DNA from 2 places in the Streptomyces sp. NBC_01485 genome. Region 2 is predicted to be linked to the other one. Evidence: riboswitches for the same ligand, from Rfam matches in the RefSeq annotation. Region 2 holds a riboswitch; the other holds the start of a gene.

Region 1 (3,398 bases), 5.2 Mb from region 2:
CCGCAGCCCGGCGGGCAGGGAGTCGCCGGTGGCCGCGTCGAGCGACTCGATGTCGCCGTCCACCCCGAAGGCGGCCCAGACGGCGGCCATCTGAGCCCGGGCGGTCGTCTCGTCGCAGGCGATCGACACCTGGTCGGCGTCGACGAGGTACAGGTTGACCCCGTGCTCCTCCCGCGCCGCGGCGACGACCTCGGCGGCCTTCGCCGTTACCCGCACGGTCAGCGTGTCGAAGTACGACCCGTGCACGACCTCGACGCCGCCGGCCGCGAGCCCGGCGGCGAGGATCGCCGCGTACCGGTGCGTGCGCAGGGCGATCGCCCGCAGCCCGTCCGGCCCGTGATAGACGGCGTACATCCCCGCCATCACCGCCAGCAGCACCTGCGCCGTGCAGATGTTGCTGGTGGCCTTCTCGCGCCGGATGTGCTGCTCACGCGTCTGCAGTGCGAGCCGGTAGGCCCTTTGCCCGTCAGCGTCGACGGACACCCCCACGAGCCGCCCGGGCAGGCTGCGCGCGAACTTCTCGTGCACGGCCATGTAGCCGGCGTGCGGCCCGCCGAAGCCCATCGGCACCCCGAATCGCTGCGTCGTCCCGACCGCGATGTCCGCCCCCAGCTCACCGGGCGACTTCAGCAGCGTCAGCGCGAGCAGGTCCGCGGCGACCGTGACGAGCGCGCCGAGCCCGTGCGCCTGGTCGATCAGCGGCTTGAGGTCGCGTACGGCACCGGAGGCGCCGGGGTACTGCACGAGCACGCCGTTGATCTCGCGCTCGGCGAGCTCCGCCGGAATCCCGCCGCTCAGGTCGGCGACGACGACCTCCAAGCCGGTCGGCTCGGCGCGGGTCTCGATCACGGCGATGGTCTGCGGCAGCGCGTCCGCGTCGACGAGGAAGAGGCCCTTCTTGTTCTTCCCCATCCGCCGGGACAGCGCCATCGCCTCGGCGGCGGCCGTGCCCTCGTCGAGCAGCGAAGCGCCCGAGGTCGGCAGCCCGGTCAGGTCGGCGACCATGGTCTGGAAGTTCAGCAGCGCCTCGAGCCGGCCCTGCGAGATCTCCGGCTGGTACGGCGTGTAGGCCGTGTACCAGGCCGGGTTCTCCATGACGTTGCGCAGGATGACGGGCGGCGTGAACGTCCCGTAGTACCCGAGCCCGATCATCGAGTCGAGCACCTGGTTGCGATCGGCCAGCGAGCGCAGCTCGGCCAGCACCTCGGCCTCGGTGCGCGCGCCGGGCAGGTCCAGCGCGTCGGCGTTCTTGATCACATCCGGGACGGCGGCGGCGGTGAGCTCGTCGAGGGAGCCGTAGCCGACCTGCGCGAGCATCTTGGCCCGCGCCTCGTGGTCGGGCCCGATGTGGCGCTGCTCGAAGGGGATTCCCTGTTCGAGCTCGGAGAGTGGAATGCGATGGGCTGTCATTACGGAGGCCTCCTGGTCTGACACGACCTTCGAGGGTCACCACGGCGCGGGTACCCGGACGGCCTCCCCCTCTGTCATCTCAACCTGAGAGCTTCACCGGCCGCCCGAGGGCAGCCGGCTTTCACCGTCGGTGAGAGCGGGAGCCGTCGACGCCGTCGGCAACCCGCTCTGCTTTCCAGAGTGACCTCGTCCGTGCGGTACGTGGGCCTGAGAGATTCCGGGGAGGATTTGCTCCTTCGGCGCCTCCGGTGATGTCCGGAGGACTCTCCCGCACGGGGTCAGCAGCCGTTGTCAGAGTACCAGCGAGGTCAACGTCACTCTCTCGAGTGGCCGCCCGTCCCAATGTGCTCTTTTGTAGTGCTTACGGATGAGTTGCGACCAAGTGGAGGGCCCGTGCAGACCGACATCGATCCGCGCAACCTGATCGGCCGCAAGGCGTTCGACCGCAACGGCACGAAGATCGGCACCGTCGACGAGGTCTACCTCGACGACGCCACCGGCGTGCCGGAGTGGGCGGCCATACGCACCGGCCTGTTCTCCCGCGACGCCTTCGTCCCCCTGGAGCCCAGCGAGCTGGTCGAGGGCACCCTGCACATCCCCTTCGACCGGGCCCTGATCAAGGACGCCCCGGACTTCGGTGTGGGCCGCCACCTCTCCCCGGAGCAGGAACTCCAGCTCTACCACCACTACAGCCTCGACGTGGCCGCCCCGCCTCCGCTCCCCGACCACGACTTCGGCCGACTGGCGGGCACGGACGAGAGCTGAGGCCCTCTGATCCAGCTCAGCCACAGGCCCGTATCAGCGCCCCGAGAATCCCGGCAGGGTCGTACAGCGGCCGGGCGCCGTCCATGACGACTCTCCGTGTGCCCGCGTCGACCGGACCGGTCCGCGCCCAGTCGGTAGAACCGACGCCCACCTCGACCTCCAGACCGGAGGCGGTGACATACCGCCGTTCGGTGATGGCCCCCCACTCCTGGACGCGGACCAGCTCCCCCATGGGCAACTCGCGCGTCCAGGCGTCGTCGTCGCCGTAGCGGGCAGGGGCCGTCGACAACAGCACGAGATCGACGTCCGAGTCGGGACGCGCGACCCCACGCGCACAGGACCCGACGAGGAGCAGCCCGACCACGTCGCTCCGATTCGCGGACCACCGAGTGACCCGATCCACCACCTGCCGCATCTCGGCCTCACGCTCCGGCGACACCCCGGCCGGATCCGCGAACCGGCCTCCGTGCAGTTTCATACAGCTCCCCATCCCTCACAGGCGCCCTCACGGAACACCGCCACCACTCCGACTCACCCCACACTTCGAGCCGCTTCACTCTGTGTAACTGATCCGACTCACCGAGAGTTCCCGGACCCTGCCGCCGACGACCCTGAATCCACGTCCTGCGCCCCGACCGTCCCGACCGCCGCCTCGCCGCCCTCCTCAGGTCTTCGCCGAACCAGCGGCAGCGGATCCGCCGGTTCCAGTTCCGGATCCTCGGTCCGGAACGTCCGCACCCGTCCCGGCCCCGACTCTGGCGTCTCGAACCGCACGGTGACCCGGCCCAACCCGCTGCCCTGCACCCACCCGTGGCCGAGCACGGCATGCCGCACGTCGTGTCCCGGTCGCCACTCGTGCTCCACCGGCACCGCCGCCTCGCCGACAGACTCGTCCGCGAGTTCCTCACCGGGCCCGTCCTCCCGCTCCACCGCCGCCGCCTCCACAGCCTCCGCCGCCTGCGCGAACAGGTCCTCCTGTGTGAAGTCCGCCAGGCCGCTGACACCCACCCCGAGCAGCCGCACCCCACCTGTCGTGTCCACGGAGTCCAGCAACCGGGCCGCCGCTTCCCGGATCACCGCCTGATCGTCCGTGGGCCCGCGCAGGGTCTCGGACCGGGTGAGCGTGGAGAAGTCGTACCGCCGCACCTTCAGCACGATGGTCCGCCCCGACAGACCCGCCCCCCGCAGCCTCCGCACACACCGGTCCGCCAGCCGCTGCACCT
Region 2 (3,398 bases):
TGGCCGTGACTCCGGGCCGTGACTCCGGCTCCAGTGTCTACTTCCGGGTCTACTTCCGGCGCTTGTAGAAGGGCAGTGCCACGACCTCGTACGGCTCGTGGGCGCCCCGGATGTCCACACCGACGCCCGGGGTTCCCGGCGCGGCGTGGGCCGCGTCGACGTACGCCATCGCGATCGGCTTGCCGAGGGTGGGGGAGGGGGCGCCGGAGGTGATCTCGCCGATCACCGCGCCGCCCGCGACGACCTCGTACCCCGCGCGCGGGACGCGACGGCCCTCGGCGACCAGGCCGACGAGGACGCGCGGGGGCTTCTCCTCGGCCCGGGAGGCCGCCGCGGTGAGCGCCTCGCGTCCCACGAAGTCGCCCTCCTTCTCGAACTTCACCACCCGGCCGAGCCCGGCGTCGAAGGGGGTGAGGGAGGTGCTCAGCTCGTGCCCGTACAGCGGCATGCCCGCCTCCAGGCGCAGCGTGTCCCGGCAGGACAGCCCGCACGCGACCAGACCGACGCCCTCGCCCGCCTCGGTCAGCGCCTGCCACAGCTCGACGGCGTGCTCCGGCTTCACGAACAGTTCGAAGCCGTCCTCGCCGGTGTAGCCGGTGCGCGCGATGAGCGCGGGGACACCGGCGACGCTTCCGGGCAGACCGGCGTAGTACTTCAGGCCGACGAGGTCGGCGTCGGTGAGCGAGGCCAGGATGCCCGGGGCCTCGGGTCCCTGGACGGCGATCAGGGCGTAGGCGTCACGGTCGTCGCGCACCTCGGCGTCGAAGCCGGCGGACCGCTCCACCAGGGCGTCCAGCACGACCTGCGCGTTGGAGGCGTTGGCGACGACCATGAACTCCGCGTCGGCGAGCCGGTACACGATCAGGTCGTCGAGGATGCCGCCGTCCCCGTCGCAGATCATGGTGTAGCGGGCGCGGCCCACTCCGACGGCCGCCAGGTTGCCGACGAGCGCGAAGTTCAGGAGGGCGGCCGCCTGCGGACCGGTCACCGTGATCTCGCCCATGTGCGAGAGGTCGAAGAGCCCGGCCCGCGTGCGGACGGCGTTGTGCTCGTCGCGCTCGGAGCCGTAGCGCAGGGGCATGTCCCAGCCGGCGAAGTCGGTCATGGTCGCGCCGAGCGCACGATGCAGGGCATCGAGGGCGGTGTGACGGAGTGGGGTGTTACTGCTCATCGGACGGTCGTCTCCCAAGGCATGACGGCGAGGTCGTTCCTCCCCATCTGTCATCGGAACCTGAGAGGTTCGTCATGACAGCCCGTGCGACGGGGTCGGTCATGACTTGCACCTTGGGTGGAGCCACCGGAGGGTGACCCGCTTTTCAGATGTGCCTCGCCCGCGCGGTAACGGGGACCTGAGAGATTCAAGGGAGGGACTTGCTCCTTCGGCGCCCCAGCGCAGCCAAGCGAAGCTGCTGATGCTGAGGACTCTCCCGCGCGGATTCGAACGGCCGGTATGCAGTTGGCGCGGCCATCATTGCACGGGCCGCCCCGATCGCGGCAGGCCAGATCCGTAACCGGCCCGCCCCCATCCGTAATCATCCCGCCCCACCCGTAACCGGCCTGCCCGCATCTGTAACCGGCCTGTGTCGGTACGCGCACGAAATCGCGAGGCGCGACGCATTACCTTCTCTTTACGCTCGGTGGGGATGAGGACTTACCTGACCCCAGGGGAGGACGATCACGGTGAACAGGACGACCACGGCGAGGACCACCGCATTCGCGACCGGCTCGGGACTGGCGCTGCCCGCGCAGCCCGGTGCCCCGATCCGGGAGGCGTGCGGCGCGCAGCCCGAGCCCGTCGTCCGCGACCTGCGGGAGCGGGCCGGCCGCAGCCCGCACGGCCTGCTCTTCGGCCCCCGTGATCTGGTCGTGGTCACCGGCCTGCCCGGCAGCGGCAAGTCCACGCTCATGAAGCGGGCCGTCAACGGCGTCCGCATCGACTCCCAGGACACCCGCGACCGCTGGGACGCCCGCGCGCCGCGCTTCCTGCCCTACGCCCTCTACCGCCCCCTCGTCCGCCTCGCCCACTACGCCGGACTGCACCGCGCCCTGCGCGGCGGCGAGGGCGTCGTCGTGCACGACTGCGGTACGCAGACCTGGGTGCGCGACTGGCTGGCCCGCGAGGCCCGCCGCCGCGGCGGCACCCTCCACCTGCTCCTGCTCGACGTCGGCGCCGACACCGCCCTGGAGGGCCAGCGCGAGCGCGGCCGGGGCGTCTCCCGGTACGCGTTCCTGCGCCACCGCCACGCCGCCTCCCGGCTGCTGCGCTCGGTGGAGAAGGGCCGGCTGCCCGAGGGCTGCGGCTCGGCGGTCCTGCTCGACCGCGCCGCGGCCGACACACTGCGCCGGATCGGTTTCACGGGCTGAGGGCCCGCAGGCTCGGGGACTGTCCCCGGCACCCGCTAGCCTTCAGCCACAGCAGAGTGAAGTGAGCAGTTCTTAGCAGGCGGTAGGCAGATGGACTTCCCCCCGGCGGACTTCCCGGCGGACTTCTCCGCGGACTTCCCGGCGCAGGCGCACCCCCATTCGCACGGCGGATGGCCCGGCAACGAGCTGGAGGAGGTGCTCTCCGTCTCCCTCGGCGTGCCCGGAGCCGGCGGCCGGATCGTCGAGGTGCTCGGCCGCAGCTTCGTCTGGGTGCCGCTCCCGGGCGGCGGCGGCCCGCACAGCGGCCCCCTCGACCTGCCCACGCTGGAGCTCGACGGCCAGGTCTACGTGCCGGTCTTCAGCTCCGAGGAGCAGTTCCGCCAGGTCGCCGGCTCGCACATGTCGTTCACGATCGCACCGGCCGTGGAGTTCGCCCGTGGGCTGCCCCCGCAGGTGGGGATCCTGGTGAACCCCGAGGGCACGGTCGGCATCCCGCTGCCGCCGCCCGCCGTGGCCGAGCTGTGCCGGGCTGGCCGCACCCTGCTGGACGGCCCCTCGAGCGGCGGCCGGGTCCGCCTCTACGAGCCCGACTGGCAGGACGACCCGGTGGACTTCCTGGCCGCGGCCTCGGCCGAGTTCGAGGCCACGGGCGTGGTCCGCACGGCCCGCCGCTGCCTCGCCGCGATCGAGACGGCGGACCCGGTGATGTTCGTCGGCGTCGAACTCTCCCACCAGTGGGAGGGCGACCTGCGCGCGATCCCCCTGGAGGCCCTGGGCAGGGCCCTGAACCGGACCCCACCCCCCTGGCCGGTCAACCTGCTCCTCCTGGACGTCACCCAGGACCCGGTGGGCGAATGGATGAGGGACAGGGTCCGCCCCTTCTACACGAACGGCTACTAGCAAACTCCGCCAGGGGCAGCATCCTCAGGGGCGCGGGGCTGTGTCCTTTTGCGGCTCCGCCGCGGGGCGCGACAAGGCACAACCGACCCGCACCCGCCAACGCACCACAAGCCCCGAGCCCTTGGGCGCTTAAG

What was found. A riboswitch is a leader RNA that binds a small molecule or an ion and turns the genes downstream of it on or off. The one in region 2 is predicted to bind glycine.
Region 1: linked by a shared signal. The riboswitch ahead of gcvP (aminomethyl-transferring glycine dehydrogenase) and the one ahead of gcvT (glycine cleavage system aminomethyltransferase GcvT) in region 2 are both predicted to bind glycine.

The regions. Positions count from the first base shown of each region.
Region 1 covers NZ_CP109435.1:1,428,749-1,432,146, forward strand. The annotation lists gene gcvP (aminomethyl-transferring glycine dehydrogenase) at 1-1,410, opposite strand, end outside; glycine riboswitch at 1,596-1,691, opposite strand; gene OG352_RS06705 (PRC-barrel domain-containing protein) at 1,804-2,175, shown strand; gene OG352_RS06710 (nucleotidyltransferase domain-containing protein) at 2,192-2,653, opposite strand; gene OG352_RS06715 (DNA polymerase IV) at 2,752-3,398, opposite strand, start outside.
Region 2 covers NZ_CP109435.1:6,649,269-6,652,666, forward strand. The annotation lists gene gcvT (glycine cleavage system aminomethyltransferase GcvT) at 50-1,171, opposite strand; glycine riboswitch at 1,209-1,326, opposite strand; glycine riboswitch at 1,327-1,440, opposite strand; gene OG352_RS30205 (AAA family ATPase) at 1,681-2,364, shown strand; gene OG352_RS30210 (enhanced serine sensitivity protein SseB) at 2,455-3,264, shown strand.